DNA from 3 places in the Streptomyces sp. NPDC050535 genome. Region 3 is predicted to be linked to each of the others. Evidence: riboswitches for the same ligand, from Rfam matches in the RefSeq annotation. Region 3 holds a riboswitch; each other region holds the start of a gene.

Region 1 (10,066 bases), on a different contig from region 3:
CCGACCACGACCCGGTCGTCAGCGAACTGGTCCGCCAGGGCTTACCGGTCGTCTCCGACGGCCGCCCGGCCGGCTCGCTGCCGGTCACCGCATGGGTCGACAACGACCACGAGGCCGCCGTACTCGGCATCCTCGAACACCTGGCCGACGCCGGCGCCCGCCGGATCGGCCTCCTCACAGGCACCACCACCGACACCTACACCCACCTCTCCACCACCGCCTACCTGCGCTGGTGCGAGCGCGTGGGCCAGGATCCGGTGTACGAGGCCTACCCGGCGCACGATCCGTGCGCGGGAGCCGTAGCGGCCGACCGGCTGCTCGCGCGCCCCGACCGTCCGGACGCCGTCTACGGGCTCTTCGACCCGAACGGCACCGACCTGCTCGCCGCGGCCCGGCGCTACGGCCTGCGCGTACCGGACGACCTGCTCCTCGTCTGTTGCAGCGAGTCCACCGTGTACGCCAACACCGAGCCGCCCGTCACCACGCTCTCGCTCAAACCGCGCCGGATCGGCACCGCGGTGGTGCAACTCCTCATCGACGCCATCGAGGGGGTCGAATCGGACCAACCGGTCGAGCAGGTGATACCGACCGAGCTGATCGTGCGGACCTCCTCCGAACGACGCCCGCCGCGGACGACGGTGAGTCCGCCCCGATCACCCGAGAAAGGCTGACGCCCGGTGCGGAGGGGCGGGCCAAGCTCCGCCCAATCCGGGCAAAAACCCCGGCGAACGGGGCTCCTGCTCCGATTCACCACCCCTGGGTCATCACATGGCGCGATCCGCATTCCTATGATGGGCCCACGACACCGCGGGCCGCTGCGACCAGGCAGTCCGATCCGGTGCAGATGCGGCGCGATGGTGGTGGAGGGGTCGATGACTCAGGGGGCCGGTCAGGGACCCGAGGCGCGGACGGCGACGTTGCGTGACTTCCGGGTGCCCGCGTACGTGCACGAGGCCGGTCCGTACGCACAGAGCACGCCACCCGACGAGGGACCGGGGCCGGGACCCGCCGCGGAGCCCGAGGGCTACACGCCGACACGGCGCGACCTGCCCGTGATCAACCGGGGTGACACGGTCCAGGTCGTCGTCGACCCCGCCGAGCCCGTGCCGGGCGGAGCCGACGGACCGGGCCCGCTGTACGTCGTGGGGGATGTGCACGGCTACCTCGACCAGCTCGTCGGCGCGCTCCAGGAGCAGGGCCTCGTCGACGCCGGGGGCAACTGGTCGGCGGGTACCGCGCGCCTCTGGTTCCTCGGCGACTTCACCGACCGCGGCCCGGACGGCATCGGCGTGATCGACCTCGTGATGCGGCTGTCCGCCGAGGCCGCCGCCGCCGGCGGCTACTGCAAGGCGCTCATGGGCAACCACGAGCTGCTGCTGCTCGGCGCCAGGCGCTTCGGCGACACGCCCGTCAACTCCGGCGCGGGCACCGCCACCTTCCAGGCCGCCTGGCTGCTCAACGGCGGCCAGAAGACCGACATGGACCGTCTCCAGGACCACCATCTGCAGTGGATGGCCCGCCTCGACGCCATGGAGCAGGTCGACGGACACCTGCTGGTGCACTCCGACACCACCGCCTACCTCGACTACGGCGACTCCATCGAGGCGGTCAACGACACCGTCCGCGAGACCCTCACCCGCAACGACGCGGACGAGTGCTGGGACCTGTTCCGCAAGCTCACCAAGCGCTTCGCCTTCCGCGACGACGGCGGCGCCGCGGCCGTACTCTCCCTGCTGGACATGTACGGCGGCTCACGCATCGTCCATGGCCACAGCCCCATCCCCTACCTCCTGGGCGACGTGGGCTCCGAGGACGGCGAGGACAGCACGGGCCCCGGAGTCGAAGGACCGCATCTCTACGCGGATGGACTCGCCATCGCGATGGACGGCGGTGTGACGATGGCCGGAAAACTGCTGGTCCAGCAACTTCCACTGGATACCTGAGGGTTCTCGGGGCAGGCATCCCACGGAGAAGGACTTCGCTGGCCAGAGGGCAATTTCTGGAAACCCCCTGTCACGGCGTGCCGTCACCGCTCTACCATCGGACTATCCGTAGCAGGCTCCCCTCCGTTTCTGCCCAACGGCTCGTCAGCGTGCGAGCCATCAGCCCTACGGAGCATCGGGGGATGCAGATGAACAGCGTTCCGCAGCACCTGCTGAGCGAGGACCGCCAGGACTACGAGCGGATCCTCGATGAGGCGCTGCGCTCCGCACCACACCACCCGGAACTCGCCGCTGTCGGCCAGCGGCTCAACCCGGAACAACTGCGCACCATGGCGCTCAACGCCACAGCACTCATCACCGTGGCCGCGGCAGCCGAGTACCAGCACTACGTGAAGGCCCGTGAGGAACTGCGCCAGCCGGCGCCGACCACCCCGTCCGTTCGCAAGGAAGCCGGCTCCGCCGAGCCGGGTTCGAGCGCGATGGGACTCGCGGCCACCGTGGGGGAGGTCACCGAGACAGCCGGAGCGGGCGCCATCGCCGTCGTCGCGGTGCTCGCCCCCGTCCTCGCCGGGACGGCCGCGGCGATATTCCTGCTCGTGGGGTACATCCTGAAAATGCTCGACCCCGAGCCGGCGTTCGCCAAGACCCTCCTGACCACCGGGTGGGTCTTCGGTGCGATCACGGCGGCCGCGATTCTGGTCGCCGCGGTCGGACTGCTGCTCGCCGCACTGCGCAACAGCTCGTCCTCGCTCCAGGCCGGAGCCCACGGCGAGCTCGACGAAGAGGTCGCCCGGGCCAGGGAAGCCTGGCGCGAGGCCCTTTTGGAGCGCGGCATCATGCCGTTCCTCCGAGAGGCTCTCGCCGACCCGGGCTCGACGGCACTCGGTCGTCCGTCGCCCACGCCGAGCGGCCGTATGCCGCGACTGGGCTACAACCGGCCGGGGTTCAGCAGCCCCGACGGCGGTCCGGCGGCGGCGCGCCCGAGTTTCTCGAGCCCGGACTTCTCCAGCCCGGACTTCGGGGGGCCCGAACACCAGCCGGAGTGACGCCCCGCCGGCCGACGGTCGGGGACGGTCACGTGACGGGGAACCGGGCCCGCGCCGCTTCGGCGCGGGCCCGTACCTCGTCGACCGCGTGCGCACGCACGGGCAGCCTGAGGCGTACGCATCACACGGCGGCCTCAGGCGTACGCGCGCACGTCGGCCTCAGATGTACGCACGTCGGCCTCAGACGATGCCCAGTTGCCGGGCCGCGGTCACCCAGGACGGGAACTGCGACAGCAGCCGGTCGTACAACTCCGGGTCCGGCAGGCCCTCGATGTCGTCGACGGCGAAGAACCCCACGTTGTCGACCCGCCTGCCCGGCAGCTGGTCGAACCGTTCCAGGACGCCGTAGTCGGACCGGCCCAGGCCCACGAACTGCCAGAAGACGGGCTCTTCCACCGCCTCCCGCAGCTCCCGCTCGATCTCCTTGTTGCGGTAGACGCCACCGTCGGAGAAGAACAGCACCAGCGTGGGATCGGCGGCCGGGTTCTCACGAACATACGTACGCACCTCGGCGATCACCTTCTGTTCCTCGTTCTGGATGCCGACCGCCCGCATGTCCACCTGCCCGGGCCGCAGCCCCTTGCGGGGCTTCCTGCTCCGCCGGAACAGGGTCAGCTCACCGACCCGGACATGCAGCTCCAGCCACTCCGGCAGTTCCCCCAGCGTCAGATCCGGCAGCCGGGCGGCCTGCGACGCGAACGTCCACGCCTGCATCACCCCGTCGTCGTCCAACTCCGCGGCGACCGCGGCCATCCGCTCCACCACGTCGGCCACGACGCCCTTGGAATACAGCCCGGACATGGATCCGGAGGCGTCAAGGACCAGCACGACCCGCGCTCCGACCCCCACCGCACCGTGCTTCCGCAGGCTGACCGCCACCTGCTCCTTGCGCAGGTCGAGCCGCTTGCGCATGTCCACGGGCAGCCGTTCCTCGCCCTTGGTGAGGCGCGGGCCTGACGGAGCGGGGGCCGGGGCGGGGGCCGGACGCGGAGCCGGGGCCGGACGGGGAGACGGAGTCGGAGCGGGCGGGGCCGTCGCGGTGTGCGTCGGAGCGGGCGCCCGGGCGGGTCGCGGAGTGGACTCCGGGGTGCGTGCCGGAACGGACGCCGGTGTACGCGTCGAACCGGACGCCGAGTTGCCGGCCGACGAGGCCGCCGCGGTGTCCGTCTCCTCGTCCACGCTGATACCGAAGTCGGTGGCCAGGCCCGCGAGTCCGGACGCATACCCCTGTCCGACCGCGCGGAACTTCCACCGACCGCCTCGCAGGTACAGCTCACCGCCGATGAACGCCGTCTCGCTCGTGGCCTCCATCTCGAAGTACGCGAGCTCGCTCCGCGTCCCGGCGTCGAGCAGCCGCAGTGTCAGCCCGGACAGCTCACCGAAGGTGCCCCCGTCTGCCGAGGCACACAGGACGACCCGCTCGATGTCCGGCTCCAGGGCACGCAGGTCCACCTCGACCGTGTCTGTCGTGACACCGGAGGCCTGCTGCTTCCCGAGGTGTCGTACGGCACGGGAGGCGTGCTGCGGCTGGTTGTAGAAGACGAAGTCCGCGTCGTCCCGCACCCGTCCACCCGCACCGAGCAGCAGCGCCGAGGCGTCGGCGTCCGGCGCGCCGGGCGCCCCGGACCAGCCGAGCACGGCGTGTACGGCCCCGGCGTCGACCGGAAGATTGGCGCCCTTGCTCATCGATGTGGATGTCATGCGCCAAGTCTGCCGAGAGAACCCGTCCGTATGGCAACGCCTGGACCGGTTGTCGGTACAACGCCTGGTACAGCTGTCGGTACAACGTCTCGACCGGCTGTCGGAACGTCGTCGGTGGTTTCCGTGCGGCCTTCGTGCCGTATCCGTGTCAGCACGTCGGCCTTCTCCGCGCCCCCGGCCGTGGTGACCGGGTCCGGGGGCGCGGAGAAGGAACGGGTGCCGCTTCCGGGTCAGTCCGCCATCGGCAGGTACACCCGGTTCCCGCTCGCCGCGAACTCCTTCGACTTCAGCAGCATCCCCTCGGCGACCTCCTCGGCGGACGCTCCCGCGGCGGCCGTGCCACCGAACTGCTCCGTGATGCTGTGGCTGATCTTCATCGAGCAGAACTTCGGCCCGCACATGGAGCAGAAGTGAGCCGTCTTGGCGGGCTCGGCCGGCAGCGTCTCGTCGTGGAACTCCCGTGCCGTGTCCGGATCGAGGGCCAGGTTGAACTGGTCCTCCCAGCGGAACTCGAAGCGGGCGTCGGACAGTGCGTCGTCCCAGTCCTGCGCGCCCGGGTGACCCTTGGCGAGGTCGGCCGCGTGGGCGGCGATCTTGTAGGTGATGACCCCGGTCTTGACGTCGTCACGGTTCGGCAGGCCCAGGTGCTCCTTGGGCGTGACGTAGCAGAGCATGGCCGTGCCCCACCAGGCGATCATCGCGGCACCGATGCCGGAGGTGATGTGGTCGTACGCAGGCGCGACGTCCGTCGTCAGCGGGCCGAGCGTATAGAACGGAGCTTCATCACAGATCTCCTGCTGAAGGTCGATGTTCTCCTTGATCTTGTGCATCGGGACATGTCCCGGGCCTTCGATCATGGTCTGAACATTGAAACGCTTCGCGATCCTGTTGAGTTCCCCGAGAGTCCTCAACTCCGCGAACTGCGCGGCGTCGTTGGCGTCCGCGATCGACCCTGGCCGCAGCCCGTCGCCGAGGGAGTACGTGACGTCGTACGCCGCGAGGATCTCGCACAGTTCCTCGAAGTTCTCGTAGAGGAAGCTCTCCTGGTGGTGGGCCAGGCACCAGGCGGCCATGATCGAGCCGCCGCGCGAGACGATGCCGGTCTTGCGGTTCGCGGTGAGCGGGACGAACGGCAGGCGCACCCCGGCGTGGACCGTCATGTAGTCCACGCCCTGCTCGGCCTGCTCGACGACCGTGTCCTTGTAGATCTCCCAGGTCAGCTCCTCGGCGCGGCCGTCCACCTTCTCCAACGCCTGATAGAGCGGCACGGTGCCGATCGGCACGGGGGAGTTGCGCAGTACCCATTCGCGGGTGGTGTGGATGTTGCGGCCGGTGGACAGGTCCATGACCGTGTCGGCGCCCCAGCGGGTCGCCCAGGTCATCTTGTCCACCTCCTCCTCGATGGAGGAGGTGACCGCGGAGTTGCCGATGTTGGCGTTGACCTTCACCAGGAACCGTTTGCCGATGATCATCGGCTCGATCTCCGGGTGGTTGACGTTCACGGGCAGTACCGCGCGTCCGGCGGCGATCTCCTCGCGTACGACCTCCGCCTCGACGTTCTCGCGGACCGCCACGAACTCCATCTCGGGCGTGATCTCGCCGCGACGGGCGTAAGCGAGCTGTGTCACGGCCTGTCCGGAGCGGCCCCGGCGCGGCTGGCGCGGCCGGCCAGGGAAGACCGCGTCGAGGTTGCGCAGGCCACCGCGCGGTGAGGTGTGCTTGATCCCGTCGTCCTCGGGGCGGACCGGGCGGCCCGCGTACTCCTCGGTGTCGCCGCGGGCGATGATCCAGTTCTCGCGCAGCGGCGCCAGGCCCCGGCAGACGTCGGTGTCGACGGCCGGATCGGTGTACGGGCCGGAGGTGTCGTACAGCGTGACGGACTGCCCGTTGGTGAGGTGTACCTGACGGACCGGCACCCGCAGATCGGGGCGCGACCCTCCGGCGTACGCCTTGTGCCAGCCGATGGACCGCCCGGCCTCACCGTTCGGCGACGGGGAACCAGCCCCGTCCGTCTGACTGGAGGCAGGCGTGCCTGTTACGTCCTTGTTGGTCATGAGACCTACTCCCTACGCCGGCATTACCCGGTAACAGGTTCGGCGGTCGACGCAGCGGCTTCCGTCTGGCCGATGTTTCATGTGAAACATCGCTACGACGAAGGTCAGCGCCCTCTCAGCCCGGTGCTCCGAGCTCCCGCGTGTGCAAAGGTGCCTCCACGCTAGCGTCACATCGGGCGCGCTGAACAGTGGGCCCCGTGCGTTCTTGCGATGATCGGTCGGTGACCACGACGCAGCAGCCTCCTATTCCGCCGTCCGAGCCGCCGCACGGACATGGCCCCGGCGACGGACACGGTCCGGGCGGTGGCGGGGGTCCCGGCGACGGCCAAGGACCGGGCAGCGGACGGGGATCCGGGGGCGGGCAGGGCCCGGGGGACGGCCACGGTCATTCGCACAGTCACAGCCATGGCCCCGCCGCTCCCGTCTCCAAGCACCTGCGCAAGGTCATCGGCGCGGTGCTGATCCCCTTCGCCGTCGCGGTCGTCGTGGGGCTCGTGGTGCTCTGGCCGGGCGGCGCACCCGGACACGAGCGCACCGGCGTCGGTTTCGACCGGCAGACCCAGCAGGCGACGGTCACCAAGGTCGACAAGGTGGACTGCGACTCCGCGAACGCCTCGGGGGAGACCCCGACCGGCGACACCTCCACCGCCGAGGGTTCCTCCGCGCAGCAGCAAGCGACGGGCGACTGCAAGAAGGCGACGATCCGGGTCGACACCGGCAGCGACAAGGGCCGTACGTTCACCGAGATCGTTCAGCCGGACCAGTCACGGCAGTTGCACGAGGGCGAGAAGGTCGTGGTCGCGTACGAGCCCTCCGCGCCCAAGGACCTGCAGTACTCCGTCAGTGACGTGAACCGCAAGATCCCGATGGCGGTGCTCGCCGGAATCTTCGCGCTGATCGTCGTCGCGGTGGGCCGGCTGCGCGGCGTCATGGCGCTGGTCGCGCTGGCCGTCAGCTTCTTGATCCTGACGTTCTTCATCCTGCCCGCGATCCTTCAGGGTTCGAACCCGTTGGTCGTGGCCGTCGTCGGGGCCAGCGCCATCATGCTGATCGCGCTCTACATGTGCCACGGCCTCTCGGCCCGGACATCGGTGGCGGTGATCGGCACACTGCTCTCGCTGCTGCTCATCGGCGTGCTCGGCTCGGTGTTCATCGACTGGGCCGCGCTGACCGGCAACACGGACGACAACACCGGTCTGATCCACGGCCTGTATCCGTCCATCGACATGAGCGGTCTGCTGCTCGCGGGCGTGATCATCGGTTCGCTCGGTGTACTCGACGACGTGACGGTGACGCAGACCTCCGCGGTCTGGGAGCTGCACGAGGCGAATCCGGCGATGGGCTGGCGGGGGCTGTACCGCGCGGGCATCCGGATCGGCCGTGACCACATCGCCTCGGTCGTCAACACGCTCGTCCTGGCTTACGCGGGCGCGGCGCTGCCCCTGCTGCTGCTCTTCTCGATCGCGCAGAGCAGCGTGGGAGCTGTCGCCAACAGCGAACTGGTCGCGGAGGAGATCGTGCGCACCCTGGTCGGGTCGATCGGCCTGGTCGCCGCCGTGCCGGTCACGACCGCACTGGCCGCCCTGGTGGTCTCCGCCGACCGTGCGGGGGGCGCGGTCCGGCCAGGGACTCCGGACGGCCCTGGGGAGCCTGTGGGGGCCGCCAGGACGCCGGTACGGGGTGGGAAGGGCCGCCGCCGCAAGCACTGAAGTCCCGCGGCTTCCAGGCGACTTGCCGGGAGCCGTGCGGCCGCTGTCCGCTCCGGGGCCGCCTCGGAGGAAGCGTTACGCCACTCTGGACCGAGGGTGACCGCTCAGCCCGCGCTCTGCTCCTCCGCCAGGATGCGGTCCAGCGCCTCGTCGAGATGGGTGTCGAAGTCGGCGAGGGCACGCTCCTGCCCGAGCGGCACCAGCTTGTCCGTCCGGTCGAGGAACGCCACGAGCGGCGCCGCACCGGACCGGAACAGCGCGTGGTCGCCGCCCACCTGAAGCCGGATCAGGACCTCGCCGAACGCGTCCGGGTCGGCGGGAGTGATGTGCACATCGCCGTCGCCACACGGCCGGCCCACGCCGTCGACCAGCAACTCCCGACCGAACGCCCAGGTCACGGGCGCGTCGCCGGGCAGATGAAAGGTCAGCCGCACCGCGTACGGATCACAGGTCTCGTATCGCAGTTCCACCGGAATGCGGAAGGAGAGCTCCTCCGACACCAGGAAGCTCATCATGACCTCTGCCTGTACCGACTCGCGCATCGCCTACCCCGGAGTTTGCCGTCGACTGGCCAGGAATCATCCCCCTGACACTGCTGGAATCTTGCTCAACGTATACGACGGATTACAAGGAGTGAGTTTTCAGATACTGATAGAGATGGCGAGTGTCCCCAGCAGCCTGCCGATTTCCCCTTGCAACTGGCGTGCTGCGGGGAGGAGTCGGTCCGCCTGGTGCGACGGCACGGAGATGGCCATGGTCGACGCGGTGTTGCCGACGGTGAGGGGAATCGCGGCGCAGACGGTGCCCAGGGCGTACTCCTGTCGCTCGATCAGGGGTTCCATCCGCCCTACGCGTTCCAGGCGTCGCAGCAGGCTGTCGCTGTCGCGCACCGTGTAGGGAGTGATCGACTGCACCGGATAGCGGTCGAGATGGTCTCTGCGTGCCTTCTCGTCCAGTTGCGACAGCAGACACTGGCCGATGGCGTGGGCGTGCCCGGTCTCCCGGAAGTCGGCCCACTCCTCGACCGCGGGATTGGCCGGGGTGTCGGCGACGCAGATCACCTCGATCTCGCCGTCGCGGTACGTCGCGTAGTACACGGGGACGCCGATCGAATCGCGCCAGTGCGCGAGCGCGTCGTTCATCGTGCTGCGACGTTTCTGCTGGGCTCCGCTGCTGCTCAACCGCTCGGCGGCCTCACCGAGCACGAACAGCCCCTTCTCGCGGCGCAGATACCCCTCGTGGGCCAGGGTGCGCAGCAGGTGGTACGCCGTCGGGAGCGCGAGCCCCGCCTCCCTGGCGAGCTGTTTGGCGGGCGCTCCGTGTTCGCGCGCGGCTACGGCCTCCAGGAGGCGCATCGCCCGCTGTACGGACCCGATGAGGGTGGTGGGATGCGGCTCCGGCGGCGCGGCCTCCGCCGGGGGTGTCCGCGCCCCGGAGAGCGCGGCTTGGGCGGTCGTGGGCGAGGGTGCCCGAGCCCCGGAGAGGGGAGTGCGTGCGGTGGCGGGCGGGGGGCGTGTCGCCGCGGTCCGGGTGTCCCGCTCGTCGGTCGGCGTGCGTGCGTCGGACGTCTCTGCGGGCGGCTTCTTCGCGGCGAGCGCCTCCGCGGGCGACGT
Region 2 (10,066 bases), on a different contig from region 3:
GTCGGCGGGCCCAGGGGTAGGGGCGGGTCCGGTGGCTCGGGGCCGGTCGTCCAGGCCAGGGCGGACAGGGGCAGGGAACCCAGGAAGGTCACTGTCAGTACCAGCAGCAGGGCCGGCCAGATACGCGGACATCGGTTCGCTCGCATGCGGCAACCGTCCCGTATCCGGCCGGTCTTGGCCGGGGTCTGTGGAGCACCAGCCGGTTGTGGACAGCGGCGTCACCCGGTGCCTCTCGGGTCCCGTACACTTCTGGTGGCGATCCGGGCGACCGGGTCGACTTCGCACGCCCCGACACCAGGCCGTGAACAGCCGGTGTCAGCGCCTCTCGGTCCCTAGTGGCAAGGCGCGTCGCGGGCGTCAGGAGCGGGTGCCGTCCGGCACTCGCAGCACAACCGAGAACACCAAGGAGAACGGCCATGGCCGTCGTCACGATGCGGGAGCTGCTGGAAAGCGGCGTCCACTTCGGTCACCAGACCCGTCGTTGGAACCCGAAGATGAAGCGGTTCATCTTCACGGAGCGCAACGGCATCTACATCATCGACCTGCTCCAGTCGCTGTCGTACATCGACCGCGCCTACGAGTTCGTCAAGGAGACCGTCGCCCATGGCGGCACGGTCATGTTCGTCGGCACGAAGAAGCAGGCGCAGGAGGCCATCGCCGAGCAGGCCACCCGCGTCGGCATGCCCTACGTCAACCAGCGCTGGCTGGGCGGCATGCTCACCAACTTCTCGACCGTCTACAAGCGTCTGCAGCGCCTCAAGGAGCTCGAGCAGATCGACTTCGAGGACGTCGCCGCGTCGGGTCTCACCAAGAAGGAGCTTCTCGTGCTCTCGCGCGAGAAGGCCAAGCTGGAGAAGACCCTCGGTGGTATCCGCGAGATGTCCAAGGTTCCCAGCGCCGTCTGGATCGTGGACACCAAGAAGGAGCACATCGCGGTCGGTGAGGCCCGGAAGCTGAACATTCCGGTCGTCGCCATCCTCGACACCAACTGCGACCCCGACGAGGTCGACTACAAGATCCCGGGCAACGACGACGCGATCCGCTCCGTCACCCTGCTCACCCGCGTGATCGCCGACGCTGTCGCCGAGGGCCTCATCTCCCGTTCCGGCGTCAACACCGGTGACAAGGGTGAGAAGGCCGCGGGCGAGCCGCTCGCCGCGTGGGAGCGCGACCTGCTCGAGGGCGAGAAGAAGGCCGACGACGCCGAGGTCCAGACCTCCGCCGAGACGGAGAAGGTCGCCGACGCCGAGCCGGTCGAGGCGCCCGCCGCCGAAGCCGCCGCTGACGAGGCCCCCGCCGCCGAGGCCGAGAAGCCGGCCGACGCTCCTGTCGCCGAGGCGCCCGCCGCCGAAGCCCCGGTCGCCGACGAGGCCCCCGCCGCGGACGCCGAGAAGGCCTGACCCCCTCACCCCTTCGGGTTCTGAACGGCGGGGGCGCACCAAGCCCCCGCCGTTCGGCCCGTAGATCTTCAGACTTCGAGAGAGATTCCAGGAATCATGGCGAACTACACCGCCGCCGACGTCAAGAAGCTCCGTGAGCTCACCGGCGCTGGCATGATGGACTGCAAGAAGGCGCTGGACGAGGCCGACGGCAACGTCAACAAGGCCGTCGAGGCGCTGCGGATCAAGGGCCAGAAGGGCGTCGCCAAGCGCGAGGGCCGCTCCGCCGAGAACGGCGCTGTGGTCTCCATCATCGCCGACGACAACACCTCCGGTGTCCTGGTCGAGCTGAAGTGCGAGACGGACTTCGTCGCCAAGGGCGAGAAGTTCCAGGCCGTCGCCAACCAGATCGCCGAGCACGTCGTCAAGACCTCCCCGGCCGACCTCGACGCCCTGCTGGGCTCCGAGATCGAGGCCGGCAAGACGGTTCAGACGTTCGTCGACGAGGCCAACGCCAGCCTGGGCGAGAAGATCGTCCTGGACCGCTTCGCCCAGTTCTCCGGCGCCTTCGTGGCCGCGTACATGCACCGCACCATGCCCGACCTGCCCCCGCAGATCGGTGTCCTGGTCGAGCTGGACAAGCCGAACGCCGAGCTCGCCAAGGGGATCGCGCAGCACATCGCCGCCTTCGCGCCGAAGTACCTCTCCCGCGAGGACGTTCCGGCCGAGGTCGTCGAGTCCGAGCGCCGCGTCGCCGAGGAGACCACGCGCGCCGAGGGCAAGCCGGAGGCCGCGCTCCCGAAGATCGTCGAGGGTCGCGTCAACGGCTTCTTCAAGGAGGCCACCCTCCTCGGTCAGCCGTACGCGCTCGACAACAAGAAGTCCGTCCAGAAGATTCTGGACGAGGCCGGTGTCGCCCTGAAGCGCTTCGTGCGCATCAAGGTCGGCATCTGAGTCCGTACCGCGATCGACGCCCGACCCCGCTAGGGTCGACAGCAGTCGCCCGCGTACGTGGGCACGCGCGCGTGCGTGTCGGACGACAGCAGATCTGACGAGGAGGCCATTGCCGGGCATGGGATGCGAACAACACCCCAGCGGCAATGGCCTTCTTCGTTTGTGTGACACGTAAAAGAGGCGAGAGACCCATGACCACCACCCAGGCCGACAAGGGCGAGACGACCGAGGACGGCAAAGGCGCGGGACGCTTCATGCTGAAGCTCTCCGGCGAGGCGTTCGCCGGTGGCGGCGGACTGGGCGTCGACCCCGACGTGGTGCACAAGATCGCCCGCGAGATCGCGGCCGTCGTGCGCGGCGGCGCCCAGATCGCGGTCGTCCTCGGCGGCGGCAACTTCTTCCGCGGTGCCGAACTCCAGCAGCGCGGCATGGACAGGGCCCGCTCCGACTACATGGGCATGCTCGGCACGGTCATGAACTGCCTGGCCCTCCAGGACTTCCTGGAGAAGGAAGGCATCGACAGCCGTGTCCAGACCGCCATCACCATGGGGCAGGTCGCCGAGCCGTACATCCCGCTGCGCGCCGTACGGCACCTGGAGAAGGGCCGTGTGGTCATCTTCGGCGCCGGTATGGGCATGCCGTACTTCTCCACCGACACCACCGCCGCCCAGCGCGCGCTGGAGATCGACGCCGAGGCCCTGCTGATGGGCAAGAACGGCGTCGACGGTGTGTACGACTCCGACCCGAAGACCAACCCCGAGGCCGTCAAGTTCGACTCGCTCAGCTACGGGGAGGTCATCACCCGCGACCTCAAGGTCGCCGACATGACCGCCATCACGCTGTGCCGGGACAACAAGCTGCCCATCCTGGTCTTCGAGCTCCTGGCGGAGGGCAATATCGCGCGAGCCGTCAAGGGTGAGAAGATCGGCACACTTGTGGGTGAACACAGCAGCCGGGCCTGACGGGACCGGCCCCGACCGGGGTCGAGCCCGACCGGGTACGGACCCTGACCGGGGGATGGACAATGTCCCGCGGGTCGGGAACCGTGCAGGAACAAGACGCGACGCAGCCGGCTGCCGCCCCTACGAGGAACAGTTGCCGGGCCTACTCAAGACACGCAGGAGCAAGTGGTGATCGAAGAGACCCTCCTCGAGGCCGAGGAGAAGATGGAGAAGGCCGTCGTGGTCGCCAAGGAGGACTTCGCCGCGATCCGCACCGGTCGTGCGCACCCGGCGATGTTCAACAAGATCGTGGCCGACTACTACGGCGCACTGACGCCGATCAACCAGCTGGCCTCCTTCTCGGTGCCCGAGCCGCGCATGGCGGTGGTGACCCCGTTCGACAAGAGCGCGATGCGCAACATCGAGCAGGCGATCCGTGACTCCGACCTGGGTGTCAACCCGAGCAACGACGGCAACATCATCCGGGTGGTTTTCCCGGAGCTCACCCAGGAGCGCCGCAAGGAGTTCATCAAGGTCGCCAAGACCAAGGGTGAGGACGCCAAGATCTCGATCCGCTCCGTCCGCCGCAAGGCGAAGGAGACCATCGACAAGCTGGTCAAGGACGGCGAGGTCGGCGAGGACGAGGGCCGCCGTGCGGAGAAGGAACTCGACGACACCACGGCGAAGTACGCCGCCCAGGTGGACGAGCTCCTCAAGCACAAGGAAGCGGAGCTGCTCGAGGTCTGATGAACGACTCTTCCTGGGGGGCGCCGCCACAAGCCGGGTACTGGGGGGCGCCCGAGCAGGGGCCTGTCCAGGGGGCTGCCCCGGCGGGTCCCGCATACGATGCGTATGACGCGCAGCACACTCGCCCCATGCCCATCGTGCCCGACGTACCCGCACACGGCGGAGACCAGGATGACGACCGGGGGACCGCTCGGCTGAGCGGTCCCCTGTTCCGCGACGACTCGTCGGCGACGGCGCCGCCCTTCGGGGGCCCGTCGCAGAAGCCGCAGGAGCCCATGCCCAGCGCCCCACAGCCCGCCCCCGCACCGCAGAAGAAGACTGCGGGACGCGACTTGGGCGCGGCCATAGGGGTGGCTGTCGGGCTCGGTGTGGTGATCGTCGCGTCCTTGCTCATCGTCAAGGCCGTCTTCATCGGCGTGATAGCGGTCGCCGTGGTGGTGGGGCTGTGGGAGCTCACCTCCCGGCTCGAGGAGCGCAAGGGCATCAAGGCGCCCCTCGTGCCGCTGGCGCTCGGCGGTGCGGCGATGGTCGTCTCCGGTTACGTACGGGGCGCCGAGGGCGCCTGGGTGGCGATGGCACTCACCGCGCTGGCCGTCCTGGTCTGGCGTATGACGGAGCCTCCTGAGGGTTACCTCAAGGACGTCACGGCCGGCGTTTTCGCGGCCTTCTACATCCCGTTCCTGGCCACGTTCGTCGCGCTGATGCTCGCGGCCGACGACGGTTCACGGCGGGTGCTCACCTTCCTGCTGCTCGCCGTGGTCAGCGACACCGGCGCGTACGCGATCGGCTGGCGCTTCGGCAAGCACAAGCTGGCGCCGCGCATCAGCCCCGGCAAGACCCGCGAGGGCCTGCTCGGAGCGGTCACCTTCGCGATGGCGGCGGGTGCGCTGTTGATGGAGTTCCTGATCGACGACGGCACCTGGTGGCAGGGACTGCTCCTCGGCCTCGCGGTCGCGGCCAGCGCCACGCTCGGGGACCTCGGCGAGTCCATGATCAAGCGGGACCTCGGCATCAAGGACATGGGCACGCTGCTGCCGGGACACGGCGGCATCATGGACCGGCTGGACTCCCTGCTGCCCACGGCTCCGGTCGTGTGGCTGCTGCTGGTGCTCTTCGTCGGGTCCGGCTGACCTGCGGGTTCGTCGTTCGGGGGCTCGTTGTCCACAGGGCGGCGAGCCCCTGTTCCTATGTCTGCGACACTGGTACGGCCATGCCTAATCCTGGAGAACTTACATTCGTCGCCCCGCGCGGAGCCAAGAAGCCGCCGCGGCACCTTGCCGATCTCACGCCTGCCGAGCGTAAAGAGGCCGTTGCCGCGGTTGGTGAGAAGCCGTTCCGTGCCAAACAGCTCTCGCAGCACTACTTCGCGCGGTTCGCGCACGATCCCGAGCAGTGGACGGACATTCCGGCCGCCTCGCGCGGGAAGCTCCAGGAGGCGTTGCTTCCCGAGCTGATGACGGTGGTGCGGCATCTGTCGACCGACCAGGAGACCACCCGCAAGACCTTGTGGCGGCTCTTCGACGGGACGCTCGTCGAGTCCGTGCTGATGCGGTACCCGGACCGGGTGACCATGTGCATCAGCTCGCAGGCCGGCTGCGGGATGAACTGCCCGTTCTGCGCGACCGGGCAGGCCGGGCTCGACCGGAACCTGTCCACCGGCGAGATCGTGCACCAGATCGTGGACGGCATGCGGTCGCTCAGGGACGGCGAGATCCCGGGTGGTCCGGCGCGGCTCAGCAACATCGTCTTCATGGGCATGGGCGAGCCGCTCGCCAACTACAAGAGGGTGGTCGGAGCGATCCGCGCCCTCACCGACCCCGAGCCCGACGGGCTCGGCCTGTCGCAGCGGGGCATCACCGTGTCGACCGTCGGGCTTGTCCCGGCGATCAACCGGTTCTCCGACGAGGGCTTCAAGTGCCGCCTCGCCATCTCCCTGCACGCGCCCGACGACGAGCTGCGTGACACCCTCGTCCCCGTGAACACGCGGTGGAACGTGCGGGAGGTGCTGGACGCCGGCTGGGAGTACGCGGCCAGGTCGGGGCGCCGGCTCTCCATCGAGTACGCGCTGATCAGGGACATCAACGACCAGGCATGGCGTGGTGACCGGCTCGGGCGGATGCTCAAGGGCAAGCCCGTGCACGTCAACCTCATCCCGTTGAACCCCACGCCGGGTTCGAAGTGGACCGCCTCGCGGCCCGAGGACGAGAAGGCGTTCGTCGACGCGATCGCGGCCCACGGGGTGCCGGTCACCGTCCGGGACACCCGTGGCCAGGAGATCGACGGGGCGTGCGGACAGCTCGCGGCCACCGAGCGGTAACCTGGCGGGGAACAACCGCGAAATCCACATCTTCATATTCCGACAGGGGAGCGCCACAGCGCTGAGAGTGCGGCAGCCGGGTCACCGGTGGGCCGCAGACCCTCAGAACCTTGCCCAGGTCATTCTGGGTAGGAAGTTCGGTCAATACTCAAGCTGTTGCGCCCTGCCCCGGCACCTCCGACAGGTTCCGGGGCAGGGCCGCGTCTCTTCCTGGTCATCCCAGGAGGAATTCAGTGAGCAAGAAGAAGACGATCACGGCCGTCGGTCTCGTCGGTCTGGGGCTGGGGCTCGTCACGCTCTCCGGGTGCGGCTCGACAGAGTCAGGTTCCGGAAGCGGCGGTGACTCCAAGACCGTGACCCTCGTCAGTCATGACTCCTTCACGTACTCCAAGGACGTGCTGAGCGCCTTCGAGAAGGAGTCCGGGTACACGGTCAAGGTGCTCAAGGACGGCGACGCCGGGCAGGCCGTCAACAAGGCGATCCTCACCAAGGACAACCCGCAGGGCGACGTCTTCTTCGGCGTCGACAACACCCTGCTGTCCCGGGCGCTCGACAACGGGCTCTTCCAGTCGTACGAGGCCAAGGGCTCGGACCAGATCCTCCCGGAGTACCGGGTCGACGGGGACGAGCACCGGGTCACGCCCATCGACACCGGCGACATCTGCGTCAACTACGACAAGGCCTACTTCACCGAGCACAAGCTGGCTCCGCCGGCGTCCTTCGCCGATCTCGTCAAGCCCGAGTACAAGAACCTGCTGGTCACCGAGAACGCCTCGACGTCCTCGCCCGGCCTCGGCTTCCTGCTGGGGACGGCGGCGAAGTACGGCGACGACGCCTGGCAGGACTACTGGACGAAGCTCAAGGCCAACGGCGTCAAGGTCGTCGACGGCTGGGAGCAGGCCTACAACGAGGAGTTCTCCGGGTCGGCCGGAGGCAAGAAGGCCAAGGCGGACCGGCCGCTGGTCGTCTCGTACGCCTCCTCGCCACCCGCCGAGGTCATCTACGCCGACCCGAAGCCGAAGACCGCGCCGACCGGCGTCGCGGCCGGCACCTGCTTCCGGCAGGTCGAGTACGCGGGGCTGCTGAGCAACGCCGGGAACACCAAGGGCGGTGAGGCTCTCCTCGACTTCCTGATCACCAAGAAATTCCAGGAGGACATGCCGCTGAACATGTTCGTGTACCCGGTGGTCGAGGGGGCCACGGTGCCGGCCGAGTTCACGGAGTTCGGTCCGCAGGCCAAGGACCCCGAGACCATGGACCCGGCCAAGGTCGCCGACAACCGTGACCAGTGGGTCAAGTCGTGGACCTCACTCGTACTGAAGTAACGCCCCGGGTGCGCGGGAAGTCCCGTCGGGGAGGCGCGGCGCGGCTCGGGCTCATGGCCCTGCCCGTCGCGTTCTTCGGCGTCTTCTTCGCCTACCCGGTGGCGGCGATCGTGGCCCGCGGTCTCAAGGTCGACGGGGTCTGGCAGTTCGGCCGGATCCGGGATGTCCTCGCGCAGTCCGACATCCGGCACGTGCTGTGGTTCACCACCTGGCAGGCGCTCGCCTCGACCGCGCTCACGCTGCTGATCGCGCTCCCCGGCGCGTATGTTTTCGCGCGCTTCGATTTCAGGGGCAAGCAGATCCTGCGCGCGGTGGTGACCGTGCCGTTCGTGCTGCCGACAGTCGTCGTCGGGACAGCGTTCCTCGCCCTCGTCGGCCGGGGCGGACTCCTGGACGAACTGTGGGGCGTACGGCTCGACACGACCGTCTGGGCGATCCTGCTCGCCCATGTCTTCTTCAACTACGCGGTCGTCGTCCGCACGGTCGGCGGTCTCTGGTCGCAGCTCGACCCGCGACAGGAGGAGGCCGCCAGGATGCTCGGCGCCTCCCGGTTCGCGGCCTGGCGGAAGGTGACGCTGCCGGCCCTGAGCCCGGCCGTGGCCGCCGCCGCGCTGATGGTCTTCCTCTTCACGTTCACCTCCTTCGGTGTGGTGCAGATCCTGGGCGGTCCCACCTTCTCGACTCTCGAGGTCGAGATCTACCGGCAGACCTCGGAGATCTTCGACCTCTCCACGGCGGCGGTGCTGACGATCATCCAGTTCGTGGCGGTGGGCGCGATCCTCGCCGTGCACGCCCGGACCGTACGGCGCCGGGAGACCGCCCTGCGTCTGGTGCCCCCGGAAGTGACCGCCCGCCGGCCGAGCGGGGCCGGGCAGTGGGCGCTGCTCGCCGGAGTGCTCGCGACCATCGCCGTGCTTCTCGTGCTGCCGCTCGGCGTGCTGGTCCAACGGTCCCTGGACGCGCCCGACTTCGGGTATTACCGGGCTTTGACCTCGGATGACAGCGGTATCTTCCTCGTCGCGCCGATCGAGGCGATCGGCAACTCCCTGGAGTACGCGCTCGCCGCCACCGCCATCGCCGTGCTGATCGGCGGTCTGGCGGCCGCGGCCCTCACCAGGCGGGCGGGCCGTCTCGTACGAGGCTTCGACGCGCTGCTGATGCTGCCGCTCGGCGTGTCGGCGGTGACCGTCGGGTTCGGGTTCCTGATCGCGCTCGACGAACCGCCGCTCAACCTCAGAAGCAGCTGGATCCTGGTGCCGCTCGCGCAGGCGCTCGTCGGTGTGCCCTTCGTCGTACGGACGATGCTGCCCGTGCTGCGGGCGGTGGACGGGCGGCTGCGGGAGGCGGCGGCGGTGCTCGGGGCGTCTCCGTGGCGGGTGTGGCGCGAGGTCGATCTGCCGATGGTGCGGCGTGCGCTGCTGGTCGCGGCCGGCTTCGCCTTCGCGGTGTCGCTGGGCGAGTTCGGGGCGACCGTCTTCATCGCGCGGCCCGACAACCCGACACTGCCGGTCGCCGTGGCCCGGCTGCTCGGGCGCGCGGGTGACCTCAACTACGGCCAGGCGATGGCCCTTTCGACGATCTTGATGGTGGTGTGCGCGGTGGCGCTGCTGCTGTTGGAGCGGGTACGGACCGACCGGACCGGGGAGTTCTAGATGCTGCTGAGCCTTGAGACCGCGACCGTGCGCTTCGGCGGGCGGGCGGTGCTCGACGATGTCGGCCTAGCGGTCGCCGAGCACGAGATCGTGTGCGTGCTGGGGCCGAGCGGCAGCGGCAAGTCGACGCTGCTGCGGGCGGTGGCCGGACTCCAGTCGCTCGACGCGGGCCGGGTACTCCTCGACGGCCGTGATCAGGCGGGGGTGCCCGCGCACCGGCGGGGCGTCGGCCTGATGTTCCAGGACCACCAGCTCTTCCCGCAGCGCGATGTGGGCGGCAATGTCGCCTTCGGGCTTCGGATGCACGGCGCGGGCAAGGGTGAACAGGCGGTACGGGTTCGGGAGTTGCTGGAGCTCGTCGGGTTGCCGGGTGCCGAACGCAGGGCCGTCGCCACGCTCTCCGGGGGCGAGCAGCAGCGGGTCGCGCTGGCCCGCGCCCTCGCTCCGCGCCCCCGTCTGCTGATGCTCGACGAACCGCTCGGCCAGCTCGACCGCTCGCTGCGGGAACGCCTTGTCGTGGAACTCCGGCAGCTCTTCGGTGAGTTGGGTACGACCGTGCTCGCCGTCACGCACGACCAGGGCGAGGCCTTCGCGCTCGCCGACCGGGTCGTGGTCATGCGCGACGGACGAATCGCCCAGTCCGGCACGCCGCTTGAGGTCTGGCAGTACCCCGCCGACGAGTTCGTCGCGCGCTTCCTCGGCTTCGACAACGTGGTGGAGGCGACGGTGAGCGGGGAGGCCGCGGACACCC
Region 3 (10,066 bases):
CTCGAACCGGCTGGTCGCGTTGAGCGCGGGGGCGTCGCTCCCATGCTCGTTCACCGGCAGCGGGCGCGGCACGGACAGCGAGCGCGGGAGCACGCTCGTACGGTCGTCGGCGTTGTGGTGGCCCGTGGCGAGGGCCTGCGGCGGTACGGCGTCGAGCTGGTCGGCGCTGAGCTCCGTCCGGGCCTCCAGCACGTCCCTGAGCAGTGCCACCGCGTCGGGCGGGCGGACCGCGGGGTTGCGCGCGGTCGCGGTGGTGACCAGCTCGTCGAGCTGGAAGGCCAGCCCCGGCACGACGGCCGACGGCGGCGGTACGTCCGCGTGGAGGTGCTGGTAGAACACCTGGGCGGGGGAGTCGCCGGAGTGCGGCTTGCCGCCCGTGAGCATCTCGTAGAAGACGATTCCGCACGCGTACACGTCGACGCGGGCGTCCGCCGTGCCGTGCTCGATCTGCTCGGGGGCGAGATACGAGACGGTGCCGAGGACCGCGCCCGTCGTGTTCGTGACGGTGTCCACGCCCCGGACGAGCCCGAAGTCCGCGACCTTCACCCGGCCGTCGTCCCCTATCAGGACGTTCTCCGGCTTCATGTCGCGGTGCACGAATCCGGCGCGGTGGGCCGCGCCGAGCGCGGCGAGCACCGGCTCCAGGATGTCGAGCGCGGCCCGCGGCTGGAGGGCGCCGCGCTCGCGCAGGACGTCGCGCAGGGTGCACCCGGCGACGTACTCCATGGCCAGATAGACGTACGACCCGGCCGTCCCCTGGTCGAAGACCTGCACCACGTTGGGGTGCGCGAGCCGGGCCACCGACTTGGCCTCGCGGATGAACCGCTCGACGAACGAGCCGTCGGCGGCCAGCGCCGGGTGCATCACCTTGAGGGCGAGCACGCGGTCGAGGCGGATGTCCAGGGCCCGGTAGACCGTGGCCATCCCGCCGACCGCGATCCGCGCGTCGACGCGATAGCGGCCGTCGAGCAGCTGCCCGACAAGCGGGTCCTGAAGGGTCATATCCACGCAGGTGAGTGTACGAGCCGCCACTGTCACGCCCCACCCGTTCGGCCCATACCGGCGCCGGACTGCAGCCGACCTGTGACGCACCTCGCACGCACCGGACCACTGGACGGAACCCCTAGAACGCCGGCCGCTCCGGATCCAGCCGGGCCAGGCCCTCCGCCGGGGAGGACGCCTCGGCGAAGTGCCGCCGGGGAATCCGGCCCGCGCGGAAGGCGAGCCGCCCGGCCTCCACCGCGTGCCGCATGCCCTCGGCCATGAGCACCGGCTCCTGCGCCCGTGTCACGGCCGAGGCGAGCATCACACCGGCACACCCCAGCTCCATCGCGAGCGCGGCGTCGGACGCCGTACCGGCCCCCGCGTCCAGAATCACCGGCACGCGCGCGTGCTCCACGATCAGCTGGAAGTTGTGCGGATTCCGGATGCCGAGACCGGATCCGATCGGCGACCCCAGCGGCATGATCGCGGCGCACCCGACGTCTTCCAGCTTCCGCGCGAGCACCGGGTCGTCGTTCGTGTACGGCAGCACGGTGAACCCGTCGTCCACCAGTGTCTCCGCCGCGTCGAGAAGCTCGATCGGGTCGGGCAGCAGCGTGCGCTCGTCGGCGATGACCTCCAGCTTGACCACGTCGGTGCCCAGCGCCTCCCGCGCGAGGCGGGCGGTCAGGACGGCCTCGCCGGCGGTGAAGCACCCCGCCGTGTTCGGCAGCACCCGGATGCCGAGCCGGTCGAGCACGGACAGCACCGAACCGTGCACGTAAGCGTTTACGCGCCGCATCGCGACCGTCGTCAGCTCCGTGCCGGAGGCGACGAGCGAGCGCTCCAGGACGTCGAGGCTGGGCGCGCCCCCCGTACCCATGATCAGCCGGGACGAGAAGGACGTACCACCGAGGACGAAGGGATCGTCGGCCATGGGTCAGCCTCCTTGGACGGCGGTGAGGACTTCGACGCGGTCTCCCTCGGAGAGGGACGTGGACGACCACCGCCCGCGCGGGACGACGGTCTCGTTGAGGGCGGCGGCGACGCCGGACGGGGCCGGGGTGAGCGCCGCGACGAGGGTGTCGAGAGCGGTGCCCGCGGCGATCCGCCGCCGCTCCCCGTTGACGAGGACGCTGACGAGGACGCTCATGCGGGCTGCTCCGTACGGGCCGGGCTGAAGCGCTTGGGCGTGAAGGGGCTTGCCACGTCCGGGAGTTCGCCGGTGGTCAGGACATGCGCCATCGTGTCGCCGGTGACCGGGGTCAGCAGGACGCCGTTGCGGTGGTGCCCGGTGGCGAGGAGGAGACCGTCGAGCTCGGTCGGACCGAGCAGCGGCGCGTTGTCGGGCGACGCGGGGCGCAGTCCGGCGCGGGTCTCGGTGAGCGGCAGCTCGGTGATCCCGGGAACCAGCTCATGGGCGTCACGCAGCAGCTCGTACACACCGCCCGCGGTCACCGTGGTGTCCCAGCCCAGCTCCTCGCTGGTCGCGCCGACCACGAGCTCGCCGTTCTCGCGCGGCACCAGATAGACCTGGCTGCCGCGCACCACGGCGCGCACGGTACGGCTCAGGAAGGGCGCGTACCGCTTCGGCACGGTCAGCCGCAGCACCTGCCCCTTCACCGGGCGCACGGGCGGCAGCACGGCCTCCGGAACGCCCGCGAGACGCCCGCTGAGGCTGCCCGCGGCCAGCACCACCTGCTCCGCCGACAGCTCGGTGCCGTCCGTGATGACGACTCCGGTGGCCCGGTCCGCCGCGACGGCGAGCCGCTCGGCCCACGTCCGGCGGAACACCACCCCGGCCCTTTCGCACGCCGTGACCAGAGCCTTCGCCAGCCGGCGCGGATCGACCTGGTGGTCGCCGTCGACGCGCAGGCCACCGCGTACGCCGGGCGCGAGCATCGGCTCCAGGCGACGGCACTCACGGCCGCTGAGCCACTCCGGGTCGAGCCCCGACCGACGTTGCAGGGCGTGCAGTTCGCGCAGGTGGGCACGGTCGTCGGCGTCCAGCGCGACGGCCAGGGTGCCGCACCGGCGGTAGCCGAGGTCCTGGCCGGTCGCCTCGGTGAGCTCGGCGGCGAAGTCCGGATAGCGCCGCGCGGAGGCGAGATTGAGGCCCAGCAGGGTCTGCTCGCCGTAGTGCAGTTCGGTGACGGCGGCGAGCATTCCGGCCGCGACCTGCGCGGCGCCGCCGCCGGGCTCGGGGTCGACGACCGCGGTCGTGAACCCGCGCTGCGCCGCCCGCCAGGCCGTCACCAGCCCGATGATCCCGCCCCCGACGACCAGGACGTCCGAGGTGTCTGATGCCTGGGGTGTGCGGGACGTGCGAGATGTGTGGAACGCGTCCGATGGTGTACGCGACATGGGCGTCCAGCCCCTCCCTTCGCCGGCATGACCCGGATCAGGTTCGTACGGTCGGAGGCCGTTCCAGCCTCCCTCTCAGCCCGGTGCGTCCGGACTCCCGCGAGTGCCTTACGTTGGCCAGCGTAGCCCGCTGCCGTATGTCTCAGTAAGGGAGCCTCCGCCCATGGCCCGTTCGCTCGACGGCCTCGTCCTGGCCCCGGTCGCCGACCAGGCACCCGGACAGGTGGGTACCCGCACCCGCTTCACCTACCGCGAGCGGGAAGGCGTGATCTGGGCCGACTACGCGGGCGGCGACGTCGTACGCGGGCACCTCGTGGGCACCCGCGAGGGCGACCGTCTCGACTTCCGGTACGTACAGCTCAAGCACGACGGCAGCACCTCCTCGGGGCACTGCGTGTCGCGCGTGACGGAGCTGCCCGACGGGCGCGTACGCCTGGAGGAGACCTGGGAGTGGGAGTCGCAGCGCGGCAGCGGGACCAGCGTCGTGGAGGAGACCGGGGCGGGCGACGCCGAGCAGGTCGTGGCGGGCGGTGTGGAGCAGGTCACCGAGCCCGCCCCCTGACTGACAATCTGTCAGCTGACTATGGTGATCAGGTGACCGAGAAGACGCGGGTTCAGGAGCGGGCGGTACGACAGGTCGTCATCGTGGGTGCCGGCATGGCGGGCGTGCAGACCGCGGTCGCCCTGCGGGAACAGGGCTTCGCCGGCGACGTGACACTGATCGGCGCGGAACCGCACCAGCCGTACGACCGGCCACCGCTGTCCAAGGCCGTGCTGCTCGGCAAGACCGAGGGATCCGCCTTCGATGTCGATTTCGAGGCACTGGGCATCGCACTGCGGCTCGGCAACGAGGCGCTCGGTGTACGCCCCGGGGACCACGAACTGGACACCGACACCGGCCCGGTGCCGTACGACGCCCTGGTCATCGCCACGGGCGCGGAACCCATCCGGCTGCCGGGCACGGAGGGTGTCCCCGGGGTTCATCTGCTGCGCACCCTTGACGACGCCGAGCGGCTGCGCCCCGTGCTCGCCCGGCAGCACGACATCGTGGTGGTCGGGGCGGGCTGGATCGGCGCCGAGTTCGCCACCGCCGCGCGTGAGGCGGGGTGCGCCGTGACCGTCGTCGAGGCTGCCGACCGGCCCCTCGCCGGTGCGCTGCCCGCCGAGGTCGCCGCGCCTATGGCCGCCTGGTACGCGGACAGCGGGGCCTCGCTGCGCACCCACGCGCGCGTGGAGCGCGTCGAGCCGGGCGCGGTGGTGCTGGACGACGGCACCCGGGTACCCGCGGGCGCCGTCGTCGTCGGCATCGGCGCGCGCCCCGCCACCGAATGGCTCAGCGGCTCCGGCATCGAGCTGGGCGCCCACCGCGAGGTCGTGGCCGACGACCATCTGCGCAGCTCCCTGCCGGACGTCTTCGCGGTCGGCGACTGCGCTTCCTTCCCTTCGGGGCGTTACGAGGGCCGCCTTCTGGTCCACCACTGGGACAACGCCCTCCAGGGCCCGCGCACGGTGGCGGCCAACATCATCGGCGAGTCCCCGGTGGCGTACGACCCCGTCCCGTACTTCTGGTCCGAGCAGTTCGGCCGCTTCGTCCAGTACGTCGGCCACCACGCCCCCGCCGACACCACCGTGTGGCGCGGCGACCCGACCGGCGCCGCCTGGTCGGTCTGCTGGCTCCACGACGGCCGACTGGTCGCCCTCCTCGCGGTCGGCCGGCCCCGGGACCTGGCCCAGGGCCGGAAAGTCATCGAGGCGGGCACCCCGATGGACCCGGAGCTGCTGTCGGACCCGTCGCGACCGCTGAAGACGGCGACGCTCACGCCGTAGCGGGGCCTGGTTCGCCGAGGGCGCAACCGCCGCGGGGCGGGCGATCCGGCAGCTCGGCGGGCGATTCGGCCGCGCGCCGACCCGTTCCTGACGGGGCTCGGCTACCGAGTGTCAGTCCGGGATGGCAGGCTTGTCCTGTGACCGAGATTGACGCAAAGATCGATGCTCTCGTCCCCGCCTGGCTCACTCTCCCCGACATCGCCGAGCAGTTCGGTGTCGAGGTGACCCGCGTCCGGCAGTTGGTCAGGGAGGGCCAGCTGATCGCCGTACGCCGTGGTGAGAACCGCGCGCTGCACGTCCCCGCCGCTTTCGTCGACGGGGCCGAGCAGAAGGTCGTCAAGGGCCTGACAGGCACCCTGACGCTCCTGCGGGACGACGGCTTCTCCGACGAAGAGATGCTCGAGTGGCTCTTCACCCCCGACCCGAGCCTGCCCGGCACCCCCGCGCAGGCTCTCAGCGAGAATCGCGGCACGGAGGTGAAGCGTCGCGCCCAGGCGCTCGCCGTCTGACCTGAACAGACCGTCCGACGTTCGGACCACGGCGGCCATGGACCACCCCGGCCGCCGTGGTCCGCACGCAACGACAACGGGGGACACACGCATGCCCGACACCGCCGCCACCGTCCGCGCCCGGCTCGCCGACGCCCGCGTCTACCTGTGCACGGACGCCCGCCGGCGCCAGGGCGACCTCGCCGAGTTCCTGGACGCGGTCCTGGCGGGCGGCGTCGACATCGTGCAGCTGCGCGACAAGGGCATGGAGGCGGCCGAGGAGCTGGAGCACCTCCAGGTCTTCGCGGACGCCTGCGCCCGCCACGGCAGGCTCCTCGCCGTCAACGACCGGGCGGACGTGGCGCACGCGGCCGGCGCCGACGTGCTGCACCTGGGCCAGGGCGACCTGCCGGTCCCCGCGGCCCGCGCCGTCCTCGGCGACCGGGTCCTGATAGGCCGCTCCACACACGCCGAGTCCGAGGCCGCGGCGGCCGCCGTCCAGGACGGCGTGGACTACTTCTGCACCGGCCCCTGCTGGCCGACCCCCACCAAGCCCGGCCGCCACGCACCCGGCCTCGACCTGGTCCGGTACACGGCCTCGCTGGGCACCGGCCGCCCCTGGTTCGCCATCGGCGGCATCGACCTCGGCAACCTCGACGAGGTGCTGGAGGCGGGTGCCCGCCGCGCTGTCGTCGTACGGGCGATCACGGAGGCGGACGACCCGGGAGCGGCGGCGGGAGAGTTCGCGAAGCGGCTGCGCGGCGTACCGCTTCCCCAGTAGCCGCGCCCACGTACCGTCCATGCACCCGTCCACGCGGCGGCCCTCGATTGCCGGAACGGGCGTCCTGATCCTGTCCGAAAGCTGGACAAGAAATCGACAGACCGGACAATTCTCGGGCGTTCGGTTGGGGAGGACGGCCACCCTGACTAACCTGCGGGTATGGCCCACGGATCTGCTTCCACCAGGACTGACCGCGCGCGAACCGTGCGTGACATGCTCGCGACCGGCAACAAGACGTACTCGTTCGAGTTCTCCGCGCCGAAGACCCTCAAGGGCGAGCGGAACCTGTGGAACGCGCTGCGCCGGGTGGAGGCGGTCGCCCCCGACTTCGTCTCCGTGACCTACGGTGCCGGCGGGTCCACCCGCGCGGGCACGGTCAAGGAGACCCAGCAGATCGTCGCCGACACGACGCTCACCCCGGTCGCCCACCTCACCGCGGTCAACCACTCCGTCGCGGAGCTGCGCAACATCATCGGCCAGTACGCGGACGCCGGGATCCGCAACATCCTCGCGGTGCGCGGCGACCCGCCGGGCGATCCCATGGGCGACTGGGTGCCGCACCCCCAGGGACTGACCTACGCGGCCGAACTCGTCCGTCTCATCAAGGAGTCCGGCGACTTCTGCGTCGGCGTCGCGGCCTTCCCCGAGACGCACCCGCGCTCCGAGACCTGGGACCTGGACGTCGCGCACTTCGTCGACAAGTGCCGTGCCGGCGCCGACTACGCGATCACGCAGATGTTCTTCCACCCCGAGCCGTATCTCCGGCTGCGAGACCGCGTAGCCGCGGCAGGCTGTGCGACCCCGGTGATTCCCGAGGTCATGCCGGTCACGAGTGTGAAGATGCTGGAGAGGCTTCCGAAGCTCAGCAACGCCTCGATCCCGGACGTTCTGAAAGAGCGGATCCTCACAGCCAAAGACGATGCGGCGGCTGTACGCTCCATTGGCATCGAGTTCGCGACGGAGTTCTGCGCGAGGCTGCTGGCCGAGGGAGTACCCGGACTGCACTTCATCACGCTCAACAACTCCACGGCGACGCTGGAAATTTACGACAATCTGGGTCTGCACCACCCGCAGCAGACCTAGACCGGTCGCACCCGCGTACGACACACTGCGTAGCGGCCACTGGGAGAGGGGCGTACATGGGCTGGACGGTCCTCTATATCGCGTTCGGTGTTGTCGCGCTGTGGCTGCTGGGCGAGGTCCTGCTGCAGTACAAGGCACGGCTGCGCTACCGGCTGCTCGCCTTCGGGGGCTTCCTCGGCGTGGTCCTCGGCGTGCTGATCCCCTCCGTGGTGGTCATCGGCCTGGGTGCGGCGGCCTTCGCGGTCGGCCAGACGTACGTCACGCTGTCGTTCCGCCGCGGCTTCGCGGAGGGCTGGGCCGTCGGCAACCGCCAGGGCGCCGACAACGCCCAGGGCAAGAGCAAGCGCCGCCGCGGCGAGCCGGAGTTCCAGGACCCGACGCTGTCGGTCTCAGGCCTGGAAACGGCCGAGGCCACGGAGTTTCCACGACAGGGCGAGTACCCGGGCGAGGACAACGTATTCTCGCCCGCGCCGTCCGACCGCTTCATGCCGCCGGGTTCGGGTGAGCCCGCCGCCGATTCCACCGCCGTGTACGAGCCGCAGCCCCTGCCCGACGACACCGGCTCCTACGGCGTCTACGACGCCAACGCCTACGCGGCGGCGGCCGACCAGTCCTACGCGAACCCGGCCCAGGGCCAGGACCAGCAGGCCTACGCGTACGACGGCTACTCCGGTTACGACCAGCAGCAGTACGGCTACGACAACAACGGCCAGCAGCAGTACGCCGCCTACTCCGACCCGTACATCGGCACGCAGACGTACAGCGGCACCTCGTACGACAACACCACGTACGGCGGCGGCGAGCAGCAGCAGTACCAGCAGCAGGGCTACGGGCAGGACCAGTACGGCACCGGCGACTACGCCGGAGACGGCACCCCGCCCGGCGGCGTCTGGGTGCCGCAGCAGCGCAACACCGACGACCCGTACGGCGGCGAACTCCCGCCGGAGCAGCCCTACCCCTACCCGGAGAACGGCAACGGGAATGGGAACGGCAACGGGAACGGCACGGGGTACGACGAGCAGCAGTACCGGTACTGAGGGCGGCCCGCACCAGCTCCGTGCGGGCCTCCGCACGTGTCGTACGGGCGTCTGTTCGTCGGCGTCTCCCAGCGCGCCGTGAGGCTCACTGAGAGCCTCGGAACTCCGGTCCCTCCACGACCAGTCCGGCCACCAGCGCCCCCGACATGCCCGCGTGCGGCAGGCCGCCGCCCGGGTGTGCCCAGCCGCCGACCGCGAACAGGCCCGGCAGGCGGGTGCTGTTCGCCGGATGCAGCAGGGCCCCGGCCGCGCCCGCCAGCGAGGGCGCGGGTATGCCGCCGCCCTGGGCGCCGGTCTCCTCCTCCGTGTGCACGGGAGTGCGCACCTCGCGCCACAGCACCCGCTCACGCAGCCCGGGAACGGCTCGCTCGGCGGCGGTGACCATGCGGTCCGCGAAGGCGTCCGCGGCCCCGGCCGCCGTCCAGTCGTGGTGGGCCCCGGACGGCACCGTCGACGTGAGCACCACGGACTCGTGCGCGTCATCGGGGCGCAGCCGCGGGTCGTCCGGGCGCTCGACCCACACGGTCGGCAGTTCCGGTGGTGTGCCGAGCCCGAAGAGGTCGAACTCGCGCTCCCGGTCGGTGGTGTGCACGACCGTGCGGTGCGCGGCGCCCGCCTCGCGCGCGCCGCGCAGGGCCAGGCAGACCACGACCTTGCCGGCGAAGAGGGACTCCGCGGTCGGCTCGACGTCGTCCGCCACGTACAACTCGGGGCGGCTCAGGCCGCTCAGCCGCCAGGGGCCGCTGCCGACGACCGTGTCCGCCTCGGCGACGGTGCCGTCCCGCAGCTCCACCCCCGCGGCCCGGCCGTCCTTCTCCACGATCCCCGTGACCTCGGCGCCGAAGACGAACTCGACCCGCCGGGCGACACACCGCTCGTACACGGCGCGCGCCAACTCCCGCAGGCCGCCGCGGACATACCAGGTGCCGAAGGCGTGCTCCATGTACGGCAGCACCGCGGCGCTCGCCGGGGCGACGCGCGGGTCCAGCCCGCAGGCGAGGGCGTGGCTCTCCAGGAGGGCCGTCAGGCGCGGGTCGCGCAGCTCCCAGGCGCCGACCTCGGCGAGGGTGGCGGCCCGCCGGGTGCGCAGCAGCCGCTTGTGCGGCACCGCCGGGTAGGGCTCGCGCTCGGCGAGCACCGGCCAGTTCGGCCACAGGGGCTCCTCCAGGAGCGGTCTGCGCGTGCGGTCCCACGCCTCGCGCGCCCGCACCAGGAAGTCGCCCCAGCGCTCGCCCGCGCCCGCGCCGAGCGCCTCGGTGAGCGTGGTGACGACGCCCGCGCGGGACGCGTTCGGCAAGGACACGTCGGTGCCGTCCGCGAAGACATGGCGTGAGGACGGGTCCACCTGGACCAGCTCGACGCAGGCTTCCAGCGGCTCCTTGCCGGTCTTGAGGAACAGGTCGCGGTAGACCGCGGGCAGCGGCAGCAGCCCCGGTCCCGTGTCGAACGCGAAACCGTCGCGCTCGAAGCGGCGCACCGCACCGCCGTACGTCGCCGTGCGCTCG

The links. Region 3 has a riboswitch for thiamine pyrophosphate ahead of thiO (glycine oxidase ThiO). Riboswitches for the same ligand answer to the same signal wherever they lie in the genome.
Region 1: another riboswitch for thiamine pyrophosphate. It lies ahead of thiC (phosphomethylpyrimidine synthase ThiC); the one in region 3 lies ahead of thiO (glycine oxidase ThiO).
Region 2: another riboswitch for thiamine pyrophosphate. It lies ahead of ACIBLC_RS20310 (thiamine ABC transporter substrate binding subunit); the one in region 3 lies ahead of thiO (glycine oxidase ThiO).

What each region holds. Positions count from the first base shown of each region.
Region 1 covers NZ_JBITHE010000005.1:303,889-313,954, reverse strand. Annotated here, with positions in the region: gene ACIBLC_RS14550 (LacI family DNA-binding transcriptional regulator) at 1-671, shown strand, start outside; gene ACIBLC_RS14545 (metallophosphoesterase) at 873-1,943, shown strand; gene ACIBLC_RS14540 (hypothetical protein) at 2,126-2,989, shown strand; gene ACIBLC_RS14535 (VWA domain-containing protein) at 3,170-4,690, opposite strand; gene thiC (phosphomethylpyrimidine synthase ThiC) at 4,921-6,744, opposite strand; TPP riboswitch at 6,737-6,894, opposite strand; gene ACIBLC_RS14525 (YibE/F family protein) at 6,966-8,453, shown strand; gene ACIBLC_RS14520 (SsgA family sporulation/cell division regulator) at 8,558-8,995, opposite strand; gene ACIBLC_RS14515 (IclR family transcriptional regulator) at 9,095-9,829, opposite strand.
Region 2 covers NZ_JBITHE010000008.1:225,998-236,063, forward strand. Annotated here, with positions in the region: gene ACIBLC_RS20275 (murein hydrolase activator EnvC family protein) at 1-146, opposite strand, end outside; gene rpsB (30S ribosomal protein S2) at 417-1,400, shown strand; gene tsf (translation elongation factor Ts) at 1,497-2,333, shown strand; gene pyrH (UMP kinase) at 2,525-3,295, shown strand; gene frr (ribosome recycling factor) at 3,464-4,021, shown strand; gene ACIBLC_RS20300 (phosphatidate cytidylyltransferase) at 4,021-5,151, shown strand; gene rlmN (23S rRNA (adenine(2503)-C(2))-methyltransferase RlmN) at 5,232-6,338, shown strand; TPP riboswitch at 6,373-6,491, shown strand; gene ACIBLC_RS20310 (thiamine ABC transporter substrate binding subunit) at 6,572-7,663, shown strand; gene ACIBLC_RS20315 (ABC transporter permease) at 7,639-9,315, shown strand; gene ACIBLC_RS20320 (ABC transporter ATP-binding protein) at 9,316-10,066, shown strand, end outside.
Region 3 covers NZ_JBITHE010000009.1:54,555-64,620, forward strand. Annotated here, with positions in the region: gene pknB (Stk1 family PASTA domain-containing Ser/Thr kinase) at 1-1,008, opposite strand, end outside; gene ACIBLC_RS21115 (thiazole synthase) at 1,124-1,918, opposite strand; gene thiS (sulfur carrier protein ThiS) at 1,922-2,134, opposite strand; gene thiO (glycine oxidase ThiO) at 2,131-3,345, opposite strand; TPP riboswitch at 3,343-3,456, opposite strand; gene ACIBLC_RS21130 (hypothetical protein) at 3,509-3,907, shown strand; gene ACIBLC_RS21135 (NAD(P)/FAD-dependent oxidoreductase) at 4,003-5,172, shown strand; gene ACIBLC_RS21140 (Rv2175c family DNA-binding protein) at 5,310-5,681, shown strand; gene thiE (thiamine phosphate synthase) at 5,773-6,441, shown strand; gene metF (methylenetetrahydrofolate reductase [NAD(P)H]) at 6,601-7,524, shown strand; gene ACIBLC_RS21155 (hypothetical protein) at 7,581-8,561, shown strand; gene ACIBLC_RS21160 (phytoene desaturase family protein) at 8,647-10,066, opposite strand, start outside.